3 regions of the Actinoplanes sp. NPDC026623 genome follow, and region 1 is predicted to be linked to each of the others. Evidence: riboswitches for the same ligand, from Rfam matches in the RefSeq annotation. Region 1 holds a riboswitch; each other region holds the start of a gene.
What was found. Region 1 has a riboswitch for cyclic di-AMP ahead of AB0F10_RS10100 (hypothetical protein). Riboswitches for the same ligand answer to the same signal wherever they lie in the genome.
Positions count from the first base shown of each region.

Region 1 (6,047 bases):
GGCCATCTGGGGCGACTACATTGGTCCAGTGCTCGGACTACCTCCTCATGTGACGGCCTGCCTTTTCGACCTCGACGGTGTGCTGACGCAGACCGCCCTGGTGCATAACGCGGCGTGGAAACAGACCTTCGACGCGTTTCTCCGGACGTGGTCATCGCAACACGGACAACCGTTCACGCCGTTCGACTCAGGCGCCGACTACCACCAGTACGTCGACGGTCGGCCGCGCGCCGACGGCGTCCGTACCTTCCTCGCCTCGCGGGGCATCACCCTGCCCGAAGGCGCGCCCGATGACGGTCCCGACGAGGAGACCGTCAACGGCACCGGCAACCGCAAGAACGAACTCGTCCTGCAGAAGATCCAGGAAGGCGCGGTGCAGGTTTACACCGGATCGGTCGACTACCTGCACGCCGTCCGGGACGCGGGCCTGCGTCGTGCCGTCGTCTCGGCCAGCGCCAACTGCGCGGACGTGCTGGACGCGGCCGGCATCGCGGACCTGCTCGAGGTGCGCGTGGACGGCATCACCGCCCGCAGCGAAAACCTGCCCGGCAAGCCGGCCCCGGACACCTTCCTCTACGGCGCCAAGCTGCTCGGGGTGGACCCGGTCAACTGCGCCGTGTTCGAGGACGCCCTGGCCGGCGTGGCCGCCGGCAAGGCCGGCGGCTTCGGCATCGTGATCGGCGTGGACCGGGTCGGCCAGGCCGACGCGTTGCGCGCCCACGGCGCGGACATCGTCGTGCAGGACCTCGCAGAGCTCATTCAGTAAGTCGCACAGCAAACCCCCACATACTTTCCCCTTTTCAGTGCGAGAGGCACCACCGTGATCCGTGAACGGGCCTACCCCGTCGATCCCTGGCACATCAGGGAGACCCGGCTGGACCTGGACCTGCTGGCTCAGTCCGAGTCGGTCTTCGCCCTGTCCAACGGCCATATCGGCATCCGCGGGAATTTGGACGAGGGCGAGCCGCACGGCCTGCCCGGCACCTATCTGAACTCGTTCTACGAGCTGCGGCCGCTGCCGTACGCCGAGGCGGGCTACGGGTTCCCCGAGTCGGGCCAGACGATGATCAACGTCACCAACGCGAAGCTCATGCGGCTCCTCGTTGACGACGAGCCGTTCGACGTGCGATACGGCGAGCTGCGCTCCCACGAGCGCACCCTCGATCTGCGTGCGGGCACGCTCGAGCGGATCGTGGAGTGGGTCTCCCCCTCCGGCCAGGCGATCCGGGTCCGCACCGTCCGGCTGGTGTCGTTCACCCAGCGCTCGGTCGTCGCGTTCCTCTACGAGGTCGAGCCGCTGGACGCCAGCGCCCGGCTGATCCTGCAATCCGAGCTGGTGGCCAACGAGCAGCTCCCGCCGACCAGCAAGGACCCCCGGGTCGCCGCGGTGCTGGACCACCCGCTGCAGGCCGAGGAGATGCTGGAGCAGCGCACCGGCGGCTTCCTCGTGCACCGGACCAAGGCCAGCGACCTGCGGATGGCCGCGGCGATGGAGCACCTCGTCGAGGCGCCGGGCAAGCACGCCGTCACCACCGAGGGGCACCCGGACTGGCTGCGCACCACGGTGGCCTGCAAGCTCGAGCCGGGGCAGAAGCTGCGGGTCGTCAAGCTGGCCGCGTACGGCTGGTCCAGCAACCGCTCGCTGCCGGCGGTGCGCGACCAGGTCGGCGCCGCCCTGGCCAGCGCCCGGCTGGACGGCTGGGAGGGCCTCGTCGAGGCGCAGCGCGACTACCTCGACGCCTTCTGGGACCACTCCGACGTCAAGGTCGAGGGCGACCCCGAGGTGCAGCAGGCGGTGCGGTTCGGCCTCTTCCACATGCTGCAGGCCGGTGCCCGCGCCGAGCAGCGGCCGATCGGCTCCAAGGGCCTCACGGGCCCGGGCTACGACGGGCACACGTTCTGGGACGCCGAGACGTTCGTGCTGCCGGCCCTGACCTACACCCAGCCGTCCGCGGCCGCCGACGTGCTGCGCTGGCGGCACTCCACGCTCGATCTGGCCCGGGAGCGCGCGCAGACCCTCGGCCTGCAGGGCGCCGCCTTCCCGTGGCGCACCATCCGCGGTCAGGAGTGCTCGGCGTACTGGCCGGCGGGCACGGCCGGCTTCCACATCGGCGCCGACATCGCCGACGCCGTGCGCCGCTACGTCTCGGCCACCGGCGACTACGACTTCGAGCGCGAGTTCGGCCTCGAGCTGCTGGTGGAGACCGCCCGGCTGTGGCGCTCGCTGGGCCACCACGACCGGCACGGCCGTTTCCACATCGACGGCGTCACCGGCCCCGACGAGTACACGGCCGTGGTCGACGACAACATCTACACCAACCTGATGGCGCAGCAGAACCTGTTCGCCGCGGCGGACGCGGCGAAGCGGCACCCCGACCTCGCCCGCAAGCTGGGCGTGGACGGCGAGGAGTCGGCGTCGTGGCGGGACGCGGCGGCCTCCGTGCACATCCCGTACGACCGTGAGCTCGGGGTGCATCAGCAGTCGGAGGGCTTCACCCGGCTGCAGGAGTGGGACTTCGAGAACACGCCGCCGGAGGCGTACCCGCTGCTGCTGAATTACCCCTACTTCGACCTGTACCGCAAGCAGGTGGTCAAGCAGGCCGACCTGGTCATGGCGATGTACGTGCGCGGCGACGCCTTCACGCCGGAGGAGAAGTCCCGCAACTTCGCCTACTACGACTCGCGTACCGTGCGGGACTCGTCGCTGTCGGCGTGCATCCAGGCGGTCATGGCCGCCGAGGTGGGCTACGTCGAGCTGGCACACGACTATCTGGGTGAGGCCGCCCTGATGGACCTGCACGACCTGCACCAGAACGCCCGCGACGGCGTGCACGTGGCGTCGCTGGCCGGCTCCTGGATCGCCCTGGTGGCGGGCCTGGGCGGCATGCGGGACTCGAACGGACAGCTGTCGTTCGCGCCGCGCCTGCCGAGCCGGATCAACGCGCTGGAGTTCTCGCTGCTCTGGCGCGGCCTGCGGCTGCGGGTGCAGGTGACGGCGGACGACGTCACCTATTCGCTGCGCAACGGCGGCGGATCGGCCCGGCTCGACCTCCTGCACCACGGCAAGGAGGTCACGATCACCCAGGTGAAGCCGGTCGTGCTGGCCATCCCGCCGGCGCCGCCGACGGGACCGTCACCGACCCAGCCGGCCGGTCGCGCCCCGGTCCGCCGGGCCACGGGTTCCTGAGCCCCACCGACAACTGAGGCCCCCGTCCAGGTGGACGGGGGCCTCAGTCGTAGGCCGTGGCCGGCGGTCAGAGCATCGACACGTGTACGTGGTCGGTGTGGTTGCTCGGGCCGTGGTAGGTCTTCCAACCTGTCGCCGGGAACCAGATCATCCTGTTCCAGATGACGTAAAGGATGCCCAGCTGGTCGGCGTTGCGGACCAGGAACGCCATCAGGTTGTTGCCGTACTCCCGGGTGTCCTGGTTGTGCCAGGGCGCGAAGCCGCTGTTCTGCAGCGACCAGTCGCAGGCTCGACCCTTGGGATGCTCGAATGGGCCGCCGTTGCGGTGGCAGCCGACGAACCGCTTGAAGTTCGCCTTCTTTACTTCCTTGTACATATGGAACGTGCGCGGGGTGATGCAGCCGCTGGTCGTCGGGTCGTTCACGCTGCACGACTCGGGGCCGAAATCGCCGTTGGAGTCGCGCGGCGCCGGTGCGGCCTTCGGCGAATTGGCCAGCACGAAACCGCCGGTCACCGTGTCACCGCCGACCTTCGCCAGGGCGTTCTCCGCCGACTCCTTCTGCTTCCTCATCGAGGCGAGGTTCTGCTGCTGGGCCTTGACCTCCTGGTCGAGGTGCAGCTTCTCCGTGTTGACCTCGTCGATGGCCTGGTAGAGCGCGTGCAGCTTGTTGTCGTTGAGGGCGTTGATCTCCTCGAGGGAGACCGCCATCTTGAGGAAGCTCTCCGGGCCCTTGGTGTTGAGCAGGAAGCCCATGGTGGAGATGCCACCGGTGCGGTACTGCTGAGCCGCCACCGCGCTGACCTCGGGAAGCAGGGCGTCTCGCCGGGACTCGGCGTTCTTGACCCTGAGGGCGAGGGCGAGCTGCGTCTTGGTCGACTTCGCGACCGCCGACTTCGCCGCGACGAAACGCCGGCCCGTGGAGTCGAGCACGTCGTTGAGAAGCTGATCCTCTTCGCCGTCGTCGGCGGTCGCCGACTTCGAGTCGTCGGGGTCGGCGCTTGCCGGTGCGGCGGGCGCGATCAGCATCGAGACCGCGACTAGCGGTGCCAGGGCGAGGACCAGCCACCGGCGGGGTCTTGCCGTCATTCAAAATCCTTCCGCGTGGCCGCCGACCGGGTTAGCTGACGGGTTCGGGACGGAAGCGATCCCTACCACTGTTAAGTGGATTCACCCCACTACTACGCGTGGTTCCCCGGCTCGCCTTGCGGCGATTAGGCGGTGGGCTGCCGGCACCTTGGGGGCGGTGCCTTCTTGGCAGCAACCGGCGGCCAGCTTACCCGACAACGGGCCGTCTGCCAGTCTTCGCAAGGCCGATATAAGCGTTACCTACCAACGACTTTCCGTTACCTTTCGATGGAATGCGCAGGTAGTCGAGCCGCGGCGAGTCATAGGTGTGAGTCGTTGCATTCTTTCCGCGCCGAAATCACGCCGAGTGGCCGCATTGTTGCCCAGAGTGCGACACCTGTCGATTCTTAGCATCGATGGGTAGTGTTCGTCACGGTCTCAGCGCAGACCGCCGCTTAATCGCCGCAAGGCGAGCCGGGGAACCAACCGAGTAATGGGGTGAATCGGGTCCACGCCGCAGGCGCGGACCGGTAGGGATCGCTTCCGTCCCGAACCCGTCAGCTAACCCGGTCGGCGGCCGACGGAAGGAAAGCACGTGAGGCTTAAACCTGCCCGCCGACGATTAGCGACCGTGCTCGCGGCGCTCGTCGCCACCTCGGGGCTGGCGCTCGTCGCCCCGTCCCCGGCCTCCGCCGCACCTCGGCCGCTCGCCGCGCCGGGTGACTCCGGCGACGACGGCGAGGGCGGCTCCAAGTCCCTGATCGAGCAGCTCGAAGCGGCGTCCAAGGGCTTCGTCGAGGCCAAGGAGGCGCTGGCCCGCTCCAAGGCGCGCCAGCAGCAGCTGATCGACAAGCTCAAGGAGATCGACACCGAGCTCGGCCCGCGGCAGGCGGCGCTGGACGACATCGTCCAGCAGTCCTACCGCGTCGGGCGGCTCGGGCCGATGACCGCCCTGCTCACCGCCGACTCCACCGGCAGCATGCTGGACCGCGCGGAGATGCTCGAGACGGTCGCCGCCAAGCAGAACCGCGCGGTGCGTGACCTCAAGGACTCGAGGGACCGGCAGCAGCGGGCGAAGGCCGCGATCGACGCCGAGATCCGCGACCAGCAGCGTCAGGTCGACATCATGGCCAAGCGCAAGGCGCAGGCGGAGCGGGCGCTCGATGCGGCCAACGCGGCCGGCGCGTCGAACGGCGCCGAGGAGTCCTCGGGCGGCACCGAGTCCAGCGGCGGTGGCTCCAGCGGCGGCGGGAGCGACCTGCGGGCCGCGGCCGCGCCGCGCAACTCCGACGGGTCGCTGCCGGACGAGTCCTGCTCCGTCAACGACCCGACGACGTCCGGCTGCATCACGCCGCGCACCCTGCACGCGATGAAGGAGGCGAAGAAGGACGGCTTCACCCACTTCGTCGCGTGCTTCCGCCATCAGAACAGCGGCGAGCACCCCAAGGGCCGGGCCTGCGACTTCGCCGCCGACAAGAAGGGCTTCGGCGGCGTCGCGACCGGCAGCAGCAAGACCTACGGCAATAATCTGGCGAACTACTTCATCGGCAATTCCAGCCGGCTGGGCGTGCTCTACGTGATCTGGTTCCGGCGGATCTGGTTGCCCAGCAGCGGCTGGAAGGCCTACACGAGGGGTAACGGCGACCCCTCAAGTGATCACACGAACCACGTGCATCTCTCGATGCGCTAGCCCCACGCGAAGGGGGTGCGGGGCCTACCGCTTGGTGTAGGCCTCGTACTCCTTCAGCACGTCCTCGGTCGGGCCGTCCGCCCGGATCAGCCCCGACTCGAGCC
Region 1 is NZ_JBEZXZ010000023.1:36,478-42,524, forward strand. It holds gene AB0F10_RS10085 (beta-phosphoglucomutase family hydrolase) at 29-766, shown strand; gene AB0F10_RS10090 (glycoside hydrolase family 65 protein) at 821-3,187, shown strand; gene AB0F10_RS10095 (hypothetical protein) at 3,255-4,274, opposite strand; cyclic di-AMP (ydaO/yuaA leader) riboswitch at 4,278-4,416, opposite strand; cyclic di-AMP (ydaO/yuaA leader) riboswitch at 4,696-4,845, shown strand; gene AB0F10_RS10100 (hypothetical protein) at 4,849-5,943, shown strand; gene AB0F10_RS10105 (ABC transporter ATP-binding protein) at 5,968-6,047, opposite strand, start outside.

Region 2 (6,047 bases), on a different contig from region 1:
CCAGCCACGGCTGGCGCGCCGTCTCGGTGAAGAGCCAGCCGAAGGTGTTGGCCGCAGTCGGCAGCAGCGGGATCAGCGGCAGCAGGCGCAGGAACAGCCGGGCGGGGCGGCGGCCGGTGTCCAGCGTCCGGCCCTTGCGGGTCGACCACAGGTACAGCGCGGCGGCCGCCATGGCCAGCATCCCGATGCCGATCATGAGGCGGAAGGTCCAGAACGCGACCGGGATCATCGGCACGTAGCTGCCCGGGCCGTACTGCGCGGCGTACTGGGCCTGCAGGTCGTCGATGCCCTGCACCGAGGCGCCGGGGCTGCCCTTGGCGAGGATGGACAGCAGCCAGGGCACCTCGACGCTGAAGAACGGCTTGCCGCCGCTGATGTCGCCGACCGCGAAGATCGAGAACGGCGCGCCCGTCGTGGTGTCGTAGAGCGACTCGGCGGCGGCCATCTTCATCGGCTGCACCTCGGTGATCACCTTGCCGAGGTGGTCGCCGGTCAGCGCGGTCAGCGCGCCGCCCGCGACGGTCATCCAGGCGCCCAGGCGGGCCAGCGGGTGGAACCCGTCGTCGGATTTCGCGCGCCGCACGGCGATGGCCAGCAGGAGCGACCCGCCCACCATGATCGCCCCGGAGAGGGTGTGCGGGAACGCGGCCAGGTTGACCTTGTTGAGCAGCAGGTCGCCGAAGTCGTCGAGGCGGGCCCGGCCGGTGACCGGGTCCAGCGAATAGGCGACCGGGTTCTGCATGAACGAGTTCGCGGCCAGGATGATGAACGCCGACAGCACGGTGCCGGCGGCGACCACCACGATCGTGGCCGCATGCAGCCGGCGCGGCAGCCGGTCCCAGCCGAAGTACCACAGGGCCAGGAACGTGGCCTCGAGGAAGAACGCGAGCATGCCCTCGATGGCGAGCGTCGGGCCGAACACGTCGCCGTAGAAGCGGGCGAAGTTGCTCCAGCCCATGCCGAACTGGAACTCCTGCACGAGCCCGGTGACGACGCCGACGGCGAACGTGACGATGAGCAGCCCGCCCACGAACTTCGTCAGCCGCAGGTACGCCTCCCGGCGGGTACGCAGCCAGGCGATCTCCAGCCCGGCGGCGGCGCAGGCCAGGCTGATCGACAGCGGCACGAAGAAGTAGTGATAGATCGTCACCACCGCAAACTGCAGCCGGGTCAGGTCGAGCACATCCATGGTTGTCTCCTCTACGACATTCCGTAGTAGATACTACGCATCGTAGTACGACGCCGTGCAGTAGAGTGGTCCGCATGGCACTGGGGGACCTCGAGCGCGACGTCATGACGCAGTTGTGGGACGCGCGCGAGCCACTGACCGTGCGCCAGGTGCACGACGGGCTCAGCCGCGACCGCGACCTCGCGTACACGACGGTGATGACCGTGCTCGACCGGCTCGCCAAGAAGGGCGTCGTCCTGCAGCAGCGCGCCGACCGCGCCTACCGCTACGCGCCCGCGCAGAGCCGCGAGGAGATGACGGCCGCCCTGATGCTCGACGCGCTCAGCGCCGCCCCCGACGGCGTCCGCGACGCGGCCCTCGCTCACTTCGTCGGCCGGATCGACCCGTCGGCGCTCACCGCCGCGATCGAGGCGGCGCGGAGGGACCCGGGCGTCGCGCCGTGACCGCGCTGCTGCTCGGCGCGCTCGGGCTCACGCTGTCGCTGGTCGTGCCGGGCTTCCTCGCGCCGGCCCGCTGGCCCGACCGGGCGCCGGGCGCCGCCGTGCTGCTCTGGCAGAGCATCACCCTGGCCGGGGTGCTCTGCGCGCTCGGCGTCGTGCTGGCCGCGCCGCAGGAACTGGTCAGCGAGCTGGGCTCCGGCCGTCCGGTCGGCGCCGCCGCGCTGCTCGGCGCCCTGGCCGTCGCCGCGCTGATCATCCTGCGGCTGGCGGTCTCGCTGTTCCGGGTCGGCAGCCGCTCGCGGGCCCGCCGGGCCCGGCACCGGATGCTTGTCGACCTCCTCGACAGCGCCGAGCGCCACGGCGAGCTGCCGGCCGAGGTGCCCGACGGGCTGCGGGTGCTGCACGGTCCGCTGCCGATCGCGTACTGCCTGCCGGGGCGCTCGTCGCGGGTGGTGCTCAGCAGCGGCGCGCTGCGGGTCCTGGACGCCGCCCAGGTGGGCGTGGTGATCGCGCACGAGCAGGCACACCTGCGGCACCGCCACGACGTGGTGATGGAGTCGTTCACCGCGTTCTACCGGGCGGTGCCCCGGCCGCTGCGCAGCCGGGCGCCGCTCGACGCCGTACACCTGCTGTTGGAGATGGTCGCGGACGACGCGGCCCGGCGCCGCGGCGGCGCGGCCCCGCTGCGCACGGCCCTCGCGCTGCTCGGCGATGCGGTCAGCCCGGACGCCCCGGCCGAGGTCCGCGGCGCCTCCGCGGAGCGCCGGCGGCGGCTGGACCGGCTGGCGGGCACCGACCCCCGGTCAGCGGGCCTGACCGTCGCGGTGGCCACCGCGGCGGCCGGACTGCTGGTGTTACCCACAGTGATCGTGGTGCTGCCCTGGCTGGACCGGGCCCTCTCGGCGTGGCCTCTTTAAGTCTGTATTAATTACGTTCGGTCACCGGGTGTTATGCGCTGTGTGCCCTGGTAACGCCGGGTTCTCATCGATGGTGATCGGGAGTACGGTGGTCCCGGCTCGGCAGTCCCCCCTCGTCCGGCCCCGGGCGAACTGACGAGCCACGCCTAATCGTGCGAACGAGCCGGGGACCCAGGAAACCGGGGTCAAGCCACAGCGACATCGTGGCCGGGCGAGCTTCCCGTCCGAACCCGTCAGCTAACCCGGTCGGCGGTTCAGGGAAGAAAGGACACTGCACCTAAGTGAAACGGATTGAGGCGCGACGCGCCGCAATTCTGCGCAGCATCGCCTGCGCGGTCGCCGCGGTCGGGATTCTTGTTGCTCCCGGAGCGGCGCACGCGACGCCGTCCCCGTCGAGCATCGAAAAGCAGATCGACCAGCAGTGGGACAAGCTCGAACTGGTGATTGAGCAGTACAACGACGTGCACAACCAGCTGCTCAAGAACCGGGCTCAGCTCAAGAAGATCGACAAGCGGCTCGCTCCGCTGGAGCTGCAGGTCAATCTCGCCATGTCGCAGGTGGGCAACATGGCGGGCCAGGCCTACATGCAGGGTTCGCCCAACGCGATGAAGGCCATGATCGTCAGCGGCTCGCCGACGGGGCTGACCGAGAAGCTCACGTTCCTCGATCAGTTCAGCCGGCACCAGCGCGAGTCGATCGCGGGCGTGTCGAAGCTGCGCGATCAGCTGTCGTCCGACAAGCGTGATCTGGACACTCTCACCGATGCCGTGGCAGCGCGCGACAAGCTGCTGGCACAGCAGAAGAAGACCATCCAGAAGAAGGTCGACGACCTGCAGAAGTTGCGGATCAGGGCGTACGGCGCGAGTGGCGGCGCCGACGGTCCGCTCAAGACGGGCGCGTGCCCGGTCGACTACACAAACGACAAGGGTGGCCGGGCGGCGCAGCGCGCGTGCGACCTCATCGGCAAGCCCTACGTCTTCGGGGCCGAGGGTCCGGGCGGTTACGACTGCTCCGGCCTCACCAAGGAGGCGTGGGGGAGCGTCGGTGTGCACCTGGAGCACTTCACGGGTGACCAGATCAGGGAGGGCAGGTCGGTCAGCCGCAGTGAACTGCAGCCGGGCGATCTGATCTTCTACGGCAGTCCCGTGCACCACGTGGGCATCTATGTGGGTGGCGGCACCATGGTTCACGCGCCACACACCGGTGACCACGTGCGGATGGCCTCGATCGACCGCACCGGTGGCATCTCCGGCATGCGCCGACCTGGCTGATTCTGCCACGCAGTTACACGGGGAAGCCGCCACGCAAGTGGCGGCTTCTTCCGTCTGCGCCGCGGCACCGCGCCTCCGTCCCGAGGATGAGCCGAGGGTCGTTCGGCAGGCCGATTCCGACGGGCCGGACCGTGTCTAGCGTCCTTCCACATGAGATTGCGCAGACTTCTGGTCCTACTGGCCACCGTTCCACTGGTGCTGGGCGGGGTGGGCGCGGCCGGCCGGGCGACCGCGGCGCCCGGCTGCGGCGCCCTCACCGCCGTCCACGTCCCGCAAGGCCGGGTCACCTCGGCCGCCACCGGCACCGACGACGGCTTCTGCCGGGTCGAGGGCGTGCTCGACCCGGCCGTCCACTTCACCGTCGACCTGCCGGTCAGCGGCTGGTCCGGCGACTATCTCCAGCTCGGCTGCAGCGGCCTGTGCGGCACGGTGCCCAACTTCGCGTTCCCCAACGCCGGGGTGCTCTGCGAGGCCGTGCGCGACAAGACGCTGGTGCTGGCCGGCGACGACAGCGGCCACACCGGTGACAACGCGGGCGCGCAGCCGGCCACCTGGGGCGCCGACCCGCGGGCCCGCGTCGAATGGGGGCGGACCTCCGAGCACCGGCTGCGGCGGGCGTCCGACGCCCTGATCACCGCGTACTACGGGCACGGGCCGGCCCACCGCTACTTCGACGGCTGCTCGACCGGCGGCCGCCAGGCACTCAACCTGGCCCAGCGCTACCCGGCCGACTTCGACGGCATCCTGGCCGGCGCCCCGGCCGGCAACGAGGCGCCGCTGGTGCTGCTGCAGGCTTGGCTCGCCGTGCACAACACCGACCGGCACGGCGACCAGGTCCTCGGCCCGGACAAGCTGCCCGCCCTGCACGCCGCGGTGGTCAGGGCGTGCGGCGAGATCGTCCAGGACCCGCGCCGCTGCGGCTTCCAGCCGTCCTCGCTGCGCTGCCCGCCCGGCACCGACCACCCGACCTGCCTGACCCCGGCCCAGGTGGCGGCGGTGGTGGCGTTCTACCGCGGCCCGGACGGGCTCTACAACGGCGGCATGCCCTACGGCTCCGAACTCGGCTGGATCGACCAGTTCGTGGTCCGCTCCGGCTCGCCGCCCGGCGGGGCGGGCGAGATCGCCTACCAGTACCTGCGCTACCTCGGCTACCCGACCGTGCTGCCCGCCGGCTTCCGGCTCACCGACGTCAGGTTCAGCAGGGCCACCTTCGACCGGCTCAACCTGGTCGGCGACGCGCTCTACAACGCCAACGACCCCGACCTGTCGGCGTTCCGCGCCCACGGCGGCAGACTGATCCTCTGGCACGGCTGGGCCGACGCCTCGATCCCGCCGTTCTCCACGATCGACTACTACCGCGCGGTCCAGCGGCGCGGCGGCGCCGACGCCTTCACCCGCCTCTACCTGATCCCGGCCGGCTACCACTGCCTCTTCGGCCCGGCCGACGCCGACGGCAACCCGTCCGAGATCGGCGTGCCCGACCTCCTCACCCCACTGATCGACTGGGTCGAGAGCGGCACCGCGCCGGGCACCGTCGACGTACCGACCGTCGACGCCGACCGCAACCCGATCCGGTATTTGGAGGTGGCACCGTTCGACGCGCTCGCCCCGGTCCGGGCGGCGCCGGGCAGCCTCAACGCGGGTTACCACTACGTCGGGCGCTACTGAGCCCGATCACGACGCGCTGGCAGGATGGGCGGATGTTTCCCGCCGCCTTCACCCGCAACGTCGCCGCCGCCTGGGGCGAGGCCGGCCGGGACTGGCTGGCCGGCCTGCCGGCGACCCTCGACGCCGTCGCCCGGGACTGGCGGCTGACCGTCGGCGCGCCGTACGAGCTGAGCTTCAACTGGGTGGCGCCCGCGCGCCGGGCCGACGGCACCCCGGCGGTGCTCAAGCTCGGCGTGCCGTCGGCCGCCGACCAGTCGCACGAGGCCGCGGCGCTGTCGTTGTTCGCCGGTGCGGGCGCGGCCGCGCTGCTGGACCGCGACGAGGACCGCGGCGCCCTGCTGCTCGAGCGGGTGGAGCCCGGGCACACGCTGCGCACCCTGGTGGCGGAGCACGACGAGCGGGCGACCGCCGTCCTGATCGACACGATGCGGCGCCTGCACCGGCCCGCGCCGCCCGGCCTGGCCTGTGCGGAACTGACCTCGTACCGCGACGACTTCGCCGCGCACCTGCGGCGTTTCCCGGGCGACGGCCCGATTCCGCGCCGCCTGGTCGAGCGGGCCGC
Region 2 is NZ_JBEZXZ010000262.1:3,524-9,570, reverse strand. It holds gene AB0F10_RS41085 (cytochrome ubiquinol oxidase subunit I) at 1-1,189, opposite strand, end outside; gene AB0F10_RS41080 (BlaI/MecI/CopY family transcriptional regulator) at 1,264-1,632, shown strand; gene AB0F10_RS41075 (M56 family metallopeptidase) at 1,629-2,546, shown strand; cyclic di-AMP (ydaO/yuaA leader) riboswitch at 2,680-2,813, shown strand; gene AB0F10_RS41070 (NlpC/P60 family protein) at 2,828-3,817, shown strand; gene AB0F10_RS41065 (tannase/feruloyl esterase family alpha/beta hydrolase) at 3,968-5,485, shown strand; gene AB0F10_RS41060 (aminoglycoside phosphotransferase family protein) at 5,518-6,047, shown strand, end outside.
Region 2: linked by a shared signal. The riboswitch ahead of AB0F10_RS41070 (NlpC/P60 family protein) and the one ahead of AB0F10_RS10100 (hypothetical protein) in region 1 are both predicted to bind cyclic di-AMP.

Region 3 (6,047 bases), on a different contig from region 1:
CAGCGCTCCTGCCCCTTGGTGATCACGACACCTCCCGCCAGCTCGTCGCGGAACTTCGCCGGGAGGATCAGCCGTCCCTTGTCGTCGAGGCGCGGGGTGTGCGTGCCGAGAAACATCGGCCCAACCCCCTGCCCCCGGGCGGTTTCGCGGACCGCCAGTCGTCTGGGCCGGCAACCCCCTCGGAGTCAGCTCCTCAGGCCCTGCCACTGCGCTCCACTCTACTCCACTTCCCTCCACCCGCAACCAGAATGGCGCGGCCTGCGAGTCAGATTCGCGGATGAATCCGCACGTCAGACACGGTGTTGCCGATGTGGAGGGGTTCAGCGCCCGCGCCATGGTCCACTTTCCGACATGCCGCCCACGCGGGCATGAAAGTCCCCCGAAATCGGGCGATCGGGAGGGGCGACCTGCCCTTCGGCGCTCGGGTGGGGAGCAAAGTGGAGGAGAAAGTGGAGCGCGCACGACAGTGGGGCGCGACCCGGACCGGGTCACGCCCCACTGATCTGTCGTACCGCTCTTACCGGTGCCGCACTGTACTTACTAGTGCCGTACCGCTGTGGACCTATGAGCGATTCTCAACCTGGCCTCGGGCCACGCTGGAGAACGCTCACCATCAGGCGGCGACGAGGCGCCGCACGACGTAGTTCTTGCCGTAGATCTTGTGCTTGCCGACCCGGGCGCCCGTGTGCGGCGAGTCCCACATGTAGCCGTTGCCCGCGTAGATGCCGGCGTGCGTGCCGTAGGAGCCCGACCGGAACACGATCAGGTCGCCGACCTTCTTCTTGCCGATGCTGATCTTCTTGCCGTACCGCTGCTGCGAGTTCGCCTTGTGCGGAAGCTTCTTGCCCGTCGTCTTGCGGTAGACGTACTGGGTGAAGCCCGAGCAGTCGAAACGCTTGGGACCCGCGGCGGCGAACTTGTAGAGCGCACCCTTGTGCTTCCTGGCCTCGGCGATCACCTTCGCGCCGCTGCTGCGCACGGTGACCCTGAAGGCCGGGCTGTTCACCCAGTGGACACCGGCCGCTCCGGTGTACTGGGTCCGGAACGAGGTGGTGAGGCCGGGCTTGGCGTACAGGGTCGCCGTGCCCTTGGTGGTCAGCTTCCTGGCCACCCAGGTGCGCCACTTGCCGTTGCGCTTGGCCTGCAGCCGGATCGAGCCCTTGGTGACGACCTTGCCGGTCTTCGGGTTGATCACCTTGGCGGTCACCCGGAACGACTTGCCCCACGCGATGGAGCGGGTCCCGGAGTTGGTGATCTTGGGCTTGATCACCGTTGCCGTTGCCGCCTCGACGACCGGAGCGGCGGACGCCGCCGGTGTGGCGACCAGCTGGCCGGCACAGAGGCAGAGACCCAGGGACAGTGCGATGGTGCCGGTTCCGCCGATGCGACGGTTCCGGCTCGAACTGCGTTCGTGCACGGTAGAGATATCCCTCCGGCACGCCTGCGAGGTTAGCTGTCGGGTTCGGGCGGGAAGGTTGCCCGGTCGCCGTCGGCGACTTCACCCCAAGGTCCGGGCGGCGCGCGCCGCCGAAGCGACGTGACCGCCGGCGGACCGAATCTGGGTCCCCCGTCCCTGCCCCCGTTTGCCTTTGTGGTGGTGACTAACTCAGTGGTCGTCTCGCCCGGACCGGGGCAGGGCTCGGCGTTGTCCGATGCGATACGAGCGGCGAGCGGATGCTCACCGGCCCAACCTTGCTACCTGATTTCCGTCGGAACCGTTGGCCCCCGGTTGGTTACTCAGAGTATTTGGCACATCTGAGCCTGTCCGGTTTGTAACCAGGCCGTGACAAATGCCAGCACGATCAGTAATCGTGCGCTTACCCTCCGCCTAAAGTTACGGGTGAAACACAACACACAAAAAGCCGTACCCGGGTGGATCATGGACCCGGTCAAGATCGGGAGAATGATGGCCTAAACGCCCCCACCGGCCCAAACGCGGCACCGAGCGGCGGAATGGAGATCATCCGTTCGGCCGATCCGGACCCACCGCAGGCCACGGACCCCGGGGCCACTCGACGTAGTGTCCGTTTCCGGTACCCTCGTCGCCGTGACGGACGGGAAATTGCCCCTACGGGCCAAGGTCGCGACATCCGTGTCGCGAACCGCCGCGGCGCTCTCACGGGCTGCGGGACGCGGTGACGGCTCGGTGATCGGCGGGTGGATCGGTCTCAAGATCGATCCTGACCTGCTCAGGAACCTGGCCGCGGGCCGCGCGATCGCGCTGGTGTCGGGCACCAACGGCAAGACCACCACGACCCGGTTCGCCGCGGCCGCGCTCGGCGTGCTCGGCCCGGTCGCCACCAACTCCTTCGGCGCCAACATGCCGACCGGGCACACCTCCGCCCTGGCCAAGGCCGGGGCCACCCCGTTCGCGGTGCTCGAGGTCGACGAGCACTACCTCGCCCGGGTGATCGACGAGACCACCCCGCGAGTGGTCGCCTTGCTCAATCTGTCCCGCGACCAGCTGGACCGGGCGAAGGAGGTGGCGATGATGGCGCAGATGTGGCGCACGGCGCTGGCCGCCCACCCCGACGTGCACGTGGTCGCCAACGCCGACGACCCGATGGTCGTCTGGGCGGCGATCGAGACCCGGCAGGTCGTGTGGTTCAGCGCCGGGCAGCGCTGGCACGACGACTCCTTCGTCTGCCCGCAGTGCGGCTCGCCCATCGAGCGCGCCGACGGCGACTGGTGGTGCGGCGGCTGCCCGCTGCGCCGCCCGCGGGCCCAGTGGACCGTCGAGGACGACGGCGTCGTCGACCCCCGGGGCGACTGGCACCTGATCAAGCTGCAGCTGCCGGGCCAGGTCAACCTCGGCAACGCGGCCACGGCGCTGGCCGTCGCGGCCGAGTTCGGCGTCCGGCCGATCGAAGCCACGCCGAGGCTCGCCGGCGTCGCCTCCGTGGCCGGCCGCTACGCACAGGTCGAGCGCGACGGGCGCAACATCCGGCTGCTGCTGGCCAAGAACCCGGCCAGCTGGCTCGAGGCCTTCGACATGGCCGAGGTCGCGCCGACGCTGCTCTCCATCAACGCCCGCGACCCCGACGGCTTCGACACCTCGTGGCTCTACGACGTCGACTTCTCCCCGCTCCGCGGGCGGCAGGTCCTGATCACCGGCGACCGGGCCTACGACCTGGCGGTTCGGCTGGAAGTGAACGATGTGGCCTTCCGGCACGTGCATACCTTCGACGAGGCGGTGCGGGCGAGTCCGCCGGGTCGCCTCGAGGTGATCGCGAACTACACGGCGTTCCAGGACATCCGAGCGGAGTTGGACCGTGTCAACTGAGCTGGCCCCGCGGCGGAAGACCGAGGACGAATCATGAGTGAGAGCACGCTACGGATCGTTTGGATCTACCCCGACCTGCTGTCGACGTACGGCGACCGGGGCAACATGCTGATCCTGCGCCGCCGGGCCGCCCTGCGGAACATCCCGGTGGAGAGCTACGAGGTCCGCTCCGACCAGGCGCTGCCCACCACCGCCGACATCTACCTGATCGGCGGCGGCGAGGACGGGCCGCAGGCGCTCGCGGCACAGCGGCTGATCGCCGACGGCGGCCTGCACCGGGCCGTGCACCAGGGCGCGGCCGTGCTGGCCGTCTGCGCGGGTTACCAACTCTTCGGTGGATCGTTCTATGCGAAGGGTGCCAAATGCGCCGGACTGGACCTGCTCGACCTCACTTCCGACCGGGGCGAGACCCGCGCGGTCGGTGAGGTTCGCGGCGACATCGACCCTCGGCTGGGCCTGCCACCGCTGACCGGCTTCGAGAACCACGGCGGCCGGACCCTGCTCGGCCCCGGTGCCGCGCCGCTCGCCCGGGTCACCGCCGGCGTCGGAAACGACGGCCAGACAGAGGGTGCCTGGCACGGAAAGATCCTCGGCACCTACGCACACGGGCCGGCACTCGCTCGCAACCCAGCTATAGCCGATCTGCTACTGCGTTGGGCGATCGGTGCGGATAGTCTTCAACCGCTCGACGACTCCTGGGCCGACCGGCTTCGTGGCGAGCGGCTCGCCGCAGCGGGCGCCGTATGACCCCGTAACTGACGCCCGACCAGCACGACCTGTCCTGGACCGACGAGAAGTTGGGGCGGTACGCCTGCATGACTGACCTCCTGATCGCCCCGCGGGGCATCGAAACCCCCGCCACGGACCCTCAGGGCAGCACGCACCACCCGGCAACCCCCCTCGGCCGGCGACTCGTGCGGGTCGGCATCCTCGGCACGGTCGTGGCCTCGCTCGGCATCGCCGCCGCGGTCCTGCCCCTGCACGCCATCGCCGACTCGGTCGTCGCCCTCGGCCCCGCGGCCGCCGTGGCGATCGCCGTGGTCGGCGGCCTGCTGCTCTCGGTGCTCGTGCCCCGCACGGCGATCACCCTCGCCTGCGGCGCGCTGCTCGGCCCGGCGACCGGCGCGGTGACCGCGCTGGCCGCGGCCGTCATCGCCGGCATCGCCACCTACTACGCGGGCCGCTGGGCCGGCCGGGGCGCGCTCGGCGCCCGGGCCGGCGGCAAGCTCGAACGCCTCGACGGCTGGCTGAACCGCCGCGGCCTCGCCGCGGTGCTGCTGGTCCGCTTCCTGCCGCTCGCGCCCTTCGGCCTGATCGGCTACGCCTACGGCACGACGTCGGTCTGCCGGTTCCGCTACCTGCTCGGCACCACGGTCGCGGCGGTGCCGTCCGCGGTCTCGTACGCGGTGATCGGCGCGGCCGTCACGTCGCCGGGCTCGATGAACCCGCTGACGCTGGCCCCGGCCGCCATCGGCATGGGCCTGACCACCGCGATCGTGCTGCGCTGGCGCCTGGCCGCCCGTCGCGACGCGGCCGCCGCGGCCCTGGCCGCGTCCGCCGCCTGACCCGCCCGAGCGGTCCCCGGCGGCACGGCCGCCGGGGCAACGCGGAACGGCCCGCCGCGAACAGTTCGCGACGGGCCGCCCGGAACGCCTCGGTCAGACGACGATGCTGACCAGCCGGCCCTTGACCACGATCACCTTGCGCGGCTCCCGGCCGGCCAGTACCTCGGCGACCTCGGCCAGCGCCGCCGCGCGTACGGAATCCTCGGTCGTGTCGGGCGCGACCTCGACCCGACCGCGGACCTTGCCGTTCACCTGGACCGGATAGGTGATCGACTCCGCGATCAGCATGGCGGGATCCGCCACCGGGAACTCCGTGTAGGCCAGGGTGCCGTCGTGCCCCAGCTTGCGCCACAGCTCCTCGGCCAGGTGCGGCGCGAACGGCGACATCATCAGCACCAGCGGCTCGATCGCCTCCCGCGACGCCGTCGGCAGCGGCGTCAGCGCGTTGGTCAGCTCGATCAGCTTCGCGATCGCCGTGTTGAAGCGCAGCTCGTCGTTGTCGCCGCGGACGCCGTCGATGATCCGGTGCAGGATCCGCCGGGTCTTGACGTCCAGCGGGTCGTCGGTGACCCGGACCGCGCCGGTCGTCTCGTCCACGACCAGGCGCCAGACCCGCTGCAGGAAGCGCTGCGCGCCGACCACCGCGCGGGTCTCCCACGGGCGCGAGACGTCCAGCGGGCCCATCGCCATCTCGTAGACCCGGAACGTGTCGGCGCCGTACTGCGCGCACATCTCGTCGGGGGTGACGACGTTCTTCAGGCCCTTGCCCATCTTGCCGTACTCGCGGAAGGCCTTCTGGTCGCCCACGAACCACTTGCCGTCGCGCTCGACGACCTCGTCGGCGGGCACGATCATGCCGCGGGCGTCGCGGAACGCGTACGCCTGGATGTAGCCCTGGTTGAACAGCTTGCGGAACGGCTCGAACGACGAGATGTGGCCCAGGTCGAACAGCACCTTGTGCCAGAAGCGCGCGTACAGCAGGTGCAGGACGGCGTGCTCGACGCCGCCGACGTACAGGTCGACGCCGCCCGGGTCGCCGGGGCCCTGCGGGCCCATCCAGTAGGCCTCGTTCTCCGGGTCGACCAGCTTGTCGTCGTTGTGCGGGTCCAGGTAGCGCAGCTCGTACCAGCAGGAGCCGGCCCACTGCGGCATGGTGTTGGTCTCGCGGGTGTAGGTCTTCAGGCCGTCGCCCAGGTCCA
Region 3 is NZ_JBEZXZ010000061.1:34,492-40,538, reverse strand. It holds gene mraZ (division/cell wall cluster transcriptional repressor MraZ) at 1-116, opposite strand, end outside; gene AB0F10_RS19790 (C40 family peptidase) at 614-1,417, opposite strand; cyclic di-AMP (ydaO/yuaA leader) riboswitch at 1,424-1,610, opposite strand; gene AB0F10_RS19785 (MurT ligase domain-containing protein) at 2,063-3,283, shown strand; gene AB0F10_RS19780 (glutamine amidotransferase) at 3,317-4,030, shown strand; gene AB0F10_RS19775 (VTT domain-containing protein) at 4,099-4,848, shown strand; gene leuS (leucine--tRNA ligase) at 4,942-6,047, opposite strand, start outside.
Region 3: linked by a shared signal. The riboswitch ahead of AB0F10_RS19790 (C40 family peptidase) and the one ahead of AB0F10_RS10100 (hypothetical protein) in region 1 are both predicted to bind cyclic di-AMP.